2 regions of the Bradyrhizobium sp. USDA 223 genome follow, and region 2 is predicted to be linked to the other one. Evidence: riboswitches for the same ligand, from Rfam matches in the RefSeq annotation. Region 2 holds a riboswitch; the other holds the start of a gene.
What was found. A riboswitch is a leader RNA that binds a small molecule or an ion and turns the genes downstream of it on or off. The one in region 2 is predicted to bind cobalamin.

Region 1 (3,918 bases), 2.9 Mb from region 2:
TGCGCTTGGCAAAAGAGGATTGTGGCTCCCAATCTTGGCCTTCGCTCTTCTCGAAGGTGATGACCCCGTTGTGTGTAAAATAACGTGGTCCTTGGATATCGCAATTCACCAAGAGCAGAATGCGCCATAGATCGCCTTTCTCGTTCGGCTTGTCATTCTGCTTGGGTAAGTAGTCGACCCCAACAGGTTCAATGATAGTGCATCGGCCCTGCCGCAGAAGATCGCCGAGCCGGCCTTGCGGCGTAGTCACAAAGTTGAAGTTACTTGGATCATGCAGAAAGCTAAGATTTGCGTCCCTTTCACCATCTGCGACTTCTTTGGCGATCAGCGAGAGCGCTAGGGCACGCCAGCCCAATTCCATCGGCTTCGCATAGGTTGACGCAAGCTCAATCGTACCGTCGAGCGCGACTTTCCAGGTGATAGCGTACTGTTCGTCTGATTTGTTGTCTCGGTGCCTGGTCCACGAAACGAAAACATGGTCGTTTTCGCCAAGTTCAGCGACCCCCCACATCTGAGGGACGAACTGTGCCACCTTCGAGACATTGGAGATGATTTGTTCTATCGTCTCACCATCTTGCGCTCGCCACGTTGACTTGAGTCTTTCGACAAGTGGGTTGTCGCTGGCGCGAATAGTGTTACTCATGGCAGCCGGCCAGGCTAGGCAGATTAGAAGTCCGCCCAGGCGAAGCCATAGCGCGGGTCTTCCTGACATTCTCTTCATGACCCTCGGCCTATCACGGTTCATCCGTACATCTTTCAAGGCGGGCAACCTTGAACCTGCTATGAGCGAGCGCAAGAAGTTTACGGAGACGCGACGGGGCACCCGCGGCTGTCCCGCGCGGGCAGGCGCTCCCCTCTATGTCACGCGCCGCTAACTTCCATAGCCAGCGACAGCGTCAATTGGCTGAGCTGGACATCCCCAGCAGAAGAGACTGGGCATGTCGAGGGGCTTGCATTCTTCGTGCCAGGCAGCAGGCGGAGATTTGCACGGGTTTTATGTCCCTATTGTCGACTTTCCGACCTGCGCACGTTTCGATGTTTCCATTCAGTGTATCGGCCGTAGTTTGTGCATCCTTGTCCCGCACAGATAGTTTGCGGAAGAGGTGAACGCCTCGATGCCAAGTGCCTGATGAGATTCGACGGTGTGTTTGCCGTCATTGAACCGGGTGGTTCGCTAAAGTTGCCGTCGGCGTTCGGCCTACATGATGGCTGGCGATACGAGCCGAGAAGTCTGGCTGGCACGAAAATCAACCTGCTCGCCGCGTATGTTGCTAGATTGCGCCTCCTGCCTTGACGTGTTCAATGGGGATCCTCTAGTCGAGAAAATAGCTGGCCAGCGAATGTGCTGGGCGAACCGCTGGAAATCGGAAGCCGCATCGAATGCATTCTGCTCGAAACGGCGGTAATCGCCGCTACGCGGGCTGGTTTTGTCCCTTTCATTGATGGGGCGGGCGGCGTCGCCTCAAGGCAGCTCCGAGTCGCACTCCGACATCCGACAAGGACATCTCTGATTGCGATAGCTCTGTTTAGAGAATCATAGAGATGGACGGTCATTCGCCTAGTAGATGTCGCAGATTAGCGTGGCACATAATCTGAGAGGTTGACGGAAGAGTCCTCCTGCCGATAATCCAAGCTCGTCGAGGTTCTCCGAATCCCACTTGATCCGGAGCTAAGAGGGAAGCCGGTCCAAATGCCGGCGCTGCCCCCGCAACTGTGAGCGGCGAGCTACTGTCCAACGATGTCACTGAAGCCCGCACGGCTTTGGGAAGGCCGGACAGCAGCGATGAGCCAGCGAGCCAGGAGACCTGCCCCGACGATAGATTGGTCCACGGGCGGGGTGTCTCGGTGGTGCGCCAAGCAGCCGTCGCGCGCGCGACTTCCTCTGCCTGCGTCCGCCATGGCCTCTGTCCCCAACAGGGGTTAACACTATGTCTCTTCTCTCTCTTCCGGTTGCTACGCTCGGTACGCCACGCATCGGTCCAAGGCGTGAGCTCAAATTCGCTCTTGAAAGCTACTGGGCCGGAAAGATCAGCGAACAGCAATTGCTCGAGGACGCATCCGGCCTGCGCGCAGCGAACTGGGCTCGTCAGAAGTCTCTCGGCGTCACGGTCATTCCGTCGAATGACTTCTCGCTGTATGATCAGGTGCTCGATACAAGTGTCATGGTTGGCGCTATCCCGGAGATCTACGCCTCGAAAGGAGAATCCGTTTCCCTCAAGACGTACTTCGCCATGGCTCGCGGATCACAATGCGACGATCAGGATGCGAGTTGCGGTCTGGGCCCGCGGGGGTCTGGCGCACCCGCGCAGGAAATGACTAAGTGGTTTGATACCAACTACCACTACATGGTTCCCGAGTTTTACAAGGGACAGGGGTTCAGACTTTGCTCTCGCAAACCAATTGAAGAGTATGTGGAAGCAAAGGCTCTAGGCTTTCAAACCCGCCCTGTCATGATCGGGCCCGTCACATTCCTAAAGCTCGGTAAGAGTGCCGATAGCGCGTTCCAGCCCCTCTCCCTACTGGATGATTTGATACCGGTCTATATCGACGTTCTGCATGAATTGGCCGAACGAGGGGCAAGTTGGGTTCAGTTTGACGAGCCCTGCCTGGTCCTTGATCTGGACGAAGCGGTGCGAAAATCATTGCTACATGCCTATAACCGGTTCGCAAAGGAGGGACCGGCTATCAAGATCATGGTTGCCAGCTATTTCGGCGAGCTAGGCGACAATCTGGATACCGCATTGAGCCTCCCGGTTTCCGGTCTGCACTTTGATCTAGTTCGAGCGCCAGAGTTGTTGGATAAGATCGTCGCTGTCGGCCGAAGTGATCTCGTCATGTCGCTCGGGGTCATCGACGGCCGTAATGTATGGCGGTCGAACTTGTCGTCCCTTCGTCAGCGGCTGGAGCCCGCGATTGCGAAGCTCGGCAAGCACCGTGTACAGCTCGCTCCATCCTGCTCGCTGCTTCACGTGCCGGTCGATGTTGAACTCGAGACCGGGCTCACGTCCGACGTCAAGAGCTGGCTTGCTTTCTCTGTTCAGAAGATGCGTGAGCTTGCGATCCTGGCGCGAGCACTCGCTGGCGACCAAAATGTTGGGCTCGCTCTTGCCGATTCGGAATGCGCTGCGACTGCCCGCCGGACTTCGCCGAAGATCCATGATGCCAATGTCGCTACCCGGATGAGGGCGATCGACCAGACGATGCGCAGGCGCGCAAGCCCATTTGCCCGTCGTTCCGAGATCCAAAGGGCGCGCTTTGGACTACCAGCTTTTCCCACCACGACAATCGGATCGTTTCCGCAGACCAGCGAGGTTCGAAATGCTCGTGCGGCGCATGCGCTAGGCGCGATGAGCGACGAACAATATGACAGGTTCATCAAGGAGGAGATAGCCCGCGCCGTACATTGGCAGGAGGACATTGGTCTTGACGTCCTCGTGCACGGAGAATTTGAGCGCAATGACATGGTGCAGTACTTTGGCGAGCAACTCGGCGGCTTCCTATTTACCAGGAAGGGATGGGTACAGTCTTATGGTTCGCGCTGCGTCAGGCCCCCGATCCTGTTTGGCGATGTAGTGCGGTCGAAGCCGATCACTGTGGACTGGTGGCGCTATGCGCAATCACTAACTAGCAAGCCAATGAAGGCCATGTTGACCGGACCGGTGACGATCCTGAACTGGTCGTTTGTTCGCGATGATATTCCTAGAAGCGAGGTCTGCCGTCAGCTTGCGCTCGCGATCCGCGACGAAGTCCGCGATCTCGAGAATGCCGGTGCGGCCATGATCCAGATCGACGAAGCGGCACTCCGCGAAGGATTGCCCTTGCGCCGATCGGAGTGGAAGGCATATCTCGATTGGGCCGGAGATTGCTTCCGCATTTGCTCATCCGGCGTTGCCGATCAAACGCAAATTCATACACATA
Region 2 (3,918 bases):
CCGTCGACCTCCGGCAGCACGACATGCATCGCGAGATCGCCGGGCGACAGGCCACGCAGTGATTCCGCCCAATCCTCGCGCCGCGCCGTCGAGAGCGCGACCTGGAACACCGGACAGGACGCGGCATCGAATGGCGTCGTGCCGTCGTCGCCAAGGGCCGAGAACGCCGTCGCATTGACGATCGCCGCCGCAGGATGTTGCGCCAGATGCGCGCGCAGCCAGTCGGCAACGCCCGGCGCCTTCAGCGAGGTGACGAACGCGCCGTAGGCGTCAAATCCCTTCTCGCGCAGCGCGACAATCAAGGCGTCAACCGGCCCCGTATCGGCGGCGGTGAGATAGGAGCGATAGAACGTCACGAGTGCGCGCGGCTTGCCCTCGCCGCCCGCCGGCGCGGCAATGACGCCGCGCGCGGGATCGTAGAATCCCATCTCGGGCACGGTCATCTCGCCGATGACCGGGCCAGCATAGAGGCCTGAGGCCAGCGCGAGCTGCGCGATCGCCGCTTGCGCGGCGACCGGGCCACCGGTGTCGCAGAGCACCTTGAGCCGGCGCAACGTCGAGACCGGCAGGGTCGAGTACGCATCGAGCCGCGTGTCGTCGCGGCCGTCCGCCGGCAACACGGCGAGCACGATGTTGCGCTCTTTCGCGAGTTGCTGAAGCGCCGCAAGCCCGTACGCCCAATAAGACTCTCCGCCGATCAGGCGCACCAATATGCCCCGCGCGCGCGACAGCGTGCGCTCGATATAGGTGTCGACCGATAGCGGATGCCGCAGCTCAGCGAGATTGGCGAGCCGCAGCGACGGCAGGCTGCCCCGACCGCGCCGCCAGCCGGCCGCGAACGCGGCCAAATCGGAATCCGAATACGAGAGCACCACGAGATCGGCCGGGTCCTGGCCGATGTCTCTTGGCGTCGCGGTCTCCTCGAGACCGCGGCTCTCGCGGAAGACGACGTGCATCAGATGCCAGACCCTGAAAGACCAAGTCCCGCCTTGATCGCGGCCTCGTCGATATCGCCATGCTCGCCGATCACGACGAGCTTGGACTGCCTGTGACCCGCGCCCCAAGGCTTGTCGAACTGATGGCGCACCCGCTCGCCGACCGCCTGCAGCAACAGGCGCATCGGCTTGCCCGCGACCGCGATGTAGCCCTTGGCCCGCAGGACGTTCTGCTCGCGCGCCAGCTTCTGGACGGAGGCAACCAGTGCCTCGATATCCGCCACCTCCGGAAGGTCGATCACGACGGAGGCGAAATCATCATGCTCATGCTCTTCCTCGCCGTCGTGATGCGAGGGCCGCGCGGCGAGATCATTCTCGGCCGCCGCACCGAGGCCGAGGATGACGCGCGCGTCGATCGCGCCGTCGGTGACGGGCAGCATCGGCACGCGGCGCGGCATCTCGGCGGTGATCGCCGCCTTTGCGGCTTCGATTCCGGCCGCGCCCGCAAGGTCGGCCTTGGTCAGCAGCACGATATCGGCACAGGCGATCTGGTCCTCGAACACCTCCGACAGCGGCGTCTCGTGATCGAGATTGTCGTCCGCCGCGCGCTGCGCTTCCACCGCAGCCGGATCCGGCGCGAAGCGGCCGGCCGCGACGGCCTCGGCGTCGGCCAGCGCGATCACGCCGTCGACCGTGATGCGCGAGCGGATCTCCGGCCAGTCGAACGCCTTCAGCAGCGGCTTTGGCAGCGCCAGGCCCGAGGTCTCGATCAGGATGTGATCGGGCCGCACCGGCCGCGCCAGCAATTGCTCCATGGTCGGAATGAAATCGTCGGCGACGGTGCAGCAGATGCAGCCATTGGCGAGCTCGACGATGTTCTCCTCCGGGCAGTTCGCATCGGCGCAGGACTTCAGGATCTCGCCGTCGACGCCCTCGCTGCCGAACTCGTTGACGAGCACCGCGAGCTTCTTGCCGCCGGCATTGCTGAGCAGATGCTGGATCAGCGTCGTCTTGCCGGAACCGAGAAAACCGGTGACCACCGTGACGGGGACTTTTGCGAGCGAGTTCATTCAGCGGCCTCCGGCACGACGGCAATGGGGGGAATGCGGGCAAGCGACTGCTTGCGGAAGATCTCGGGACGGCTGCGCCATGGCACGATTCCGTCGGGCGCCGCCGCGTAGGCCGCAGCGCCCGCGACCACGTCCTGCGCATTCGCATCGGACAGGCGGCCATAGACATAGGACCAGCGGCCGGGCGCGCTGAGCGCGACCGAGCAGCCTTGGCTGCAGGCCGACAGGCATTCGACGGGAACCACGCTGACGCCCTCGGGCACGCCGGCCTCGAGGATCGCGCCATGCAGGCGCTTGCCGGGTGTCGTCTCGCCCTCGCCAAGCGTCTGGCCGGCGCGGCAGGTGATGCAGACATGAAGTGTGACGGTCATCGCCTCTTCCAGATAACAGCGGGAGGCGATGAGGCGCACGGACCATTCTCCAGAAAGGCCCGCTTCCCCGTCGCGGAACACCCCGTCCGCCGGTCCAAAACTCGTCCGCGCTGGCAGGTCTCCCGGCTTGCGGAGCAGGGTTTTGGCCCTTCGATCCCCGCCTTCCCGATTCCGTAAGGAATCAGTGGCTTCGGGCATCTCTCCGGTCACGGTCGCGGGGGCGGCTGCAGTTTGGATCCAGATCTTGCCGATTCGGACCCTATCGCATTCCCTCTTCGCCTGTCATAGGACAGGAACCAACGCCGGGCCACCATTTGCCGGTGGCCGCCACTTGTCAAGCCGAAGGACCGGGTCCCATGACATCTGAACCGGATACCCAAACAGCCGAGGAAACCGACATCAGGCATGCCCAGAAAATGGCGAAGAAGAAGGCCGCCCGCGACAAGATCATGGCGACCAAGAGCGGCGAAAAGGGCCTGATCATCGTCCATACCGGCGCCGGCAAGGGAAAATCCTCCTCGGCCTTCGGCATGATCGTCCGTTGCGTTGCGCATGGCTTCCCTTGTGCGGTGGTGCAATTCATCAAGGGCGCCTGGGACACGGGCGAGCGGCGACTGCTCACCGGCCATTTCGGCGACCTCTGTCAGTTCCACGCGATGGGCGAAGGCTTCACCTGGGAGACGCAGGACCGCGCCCGCGACATCGCCGCCGCACGCGCCGGCTGGGAGAAGGCCAAAGAGCTGATCCTCGACGAGCGGCTGCGCATGGTCGTGCTCGACGAGATCAACATCGCGCTGCGCTACGACTATCTCGATATCGCCGAGGTCGTCGAGTTTCTGACGACGCATAAACCTGCGATGACGCATGTCGTGCTCACCGGGCGCAACGCCAAGGACGAGCTGATCGAGATCGCCGACCTCGTCACCGAGATGACGCTGGTCAAGCATCCCTTCCGTTCCGGCATCAAGGCGCAAGCCGGCGTCGAGTTTTGATGCTGATGAGATTGGATTCTAATGCTGCGCCAAGAGAGGTATGCTCCCTCCCCCGCTTGCGGGGGAGGGTTGGGGAGAGGGTATCTCCGCAATCGAGAGCCCCCAAGAGGAGAAAACCCTCACCCGTGCCTTCGGCACGACCTCTCCCGCAAGCGGGAGAGGTGCACCGAGCCCGCAGCTGCTTGATTCAACTCAATCCCATTTCGCTTTAAAAGATATCGATGGCACGCGCATTGATGATCCAGGGGGCCGGCTCGGACGTGGGCAAGTCGCTCATCGTCGCCGGCCTCGCGCGCGCCTTCACGCGCCGCGGTCTGCGGGTGCTGCCGTTCAAGCCGCAGAACATGTCGAACAACGCCGCGGTCACGGTCGACGGCGGCGAGATCGGCCGCGCCCAGGCGCTGCAGGCGCTCGCCGCCGGTGTCGAGCCGCACACCGACATGAACCCGGTGCTGCTCAAGCCCGAGACCGATGTCGGCGCGCAAGTCGTGGTTCACGGCAAGCGCATCGCGACCGCACGCGCGCGCGACTACGCGGCGATGAAGCCGTC

Region 1: linked by a shared signal. The riboswitch ahead of metE (5-methyltetrahydropteroyltriglutamate--homocysteine S-methyltransferase) and the one ahead of ABIA40_RS16500 (DUF1636 domain-containing protein) in region 2 are both predicted to bind cobalamin.

Annotation. Positions count from the first base shown of each region.
Region 1 covers NZ_JBIYDR010000001.1:650,848-654,765, forward strand. Annotated here, with positions in the region: gene ABIA40_RS02600 (nodulate formation efficiency C protein) at 1-643, opposite strand, end outside; cobalamin riboswitch at 1,624-1,828, shown strand; gene metE (5-methyltetrahydropteroyltriglutamate--homocysteine S-methyltransferase) at 1,929-3,918, shown strand, end outside.
Region 2 covers NZ_JBIYDR010000001.1:3,562,882-3,566,799, forward strand. Annotated here, with positions in the region: gene cobN (cobaltochelatase subunit CobN) at 1-956, opposite strand, end outside; gene cobW (cobalamin biosynthesis protein CobW) at 956-2,005, opposite strand; gene ABIA40_RS16500 (DUF1636 domain-containing protein) at 2,002-2,376, opposite strand; cobalamin riboswitch at 2,471-2,692, opposite strand; gene cobO (cob(I)yrinic acid a,c-diamide adenosyltransferase) at 2,733-3,368, shown strand; gene ABIA40_RS16510 (cobyric acid synthase) at 3,590-3,918, shown strand, end outside.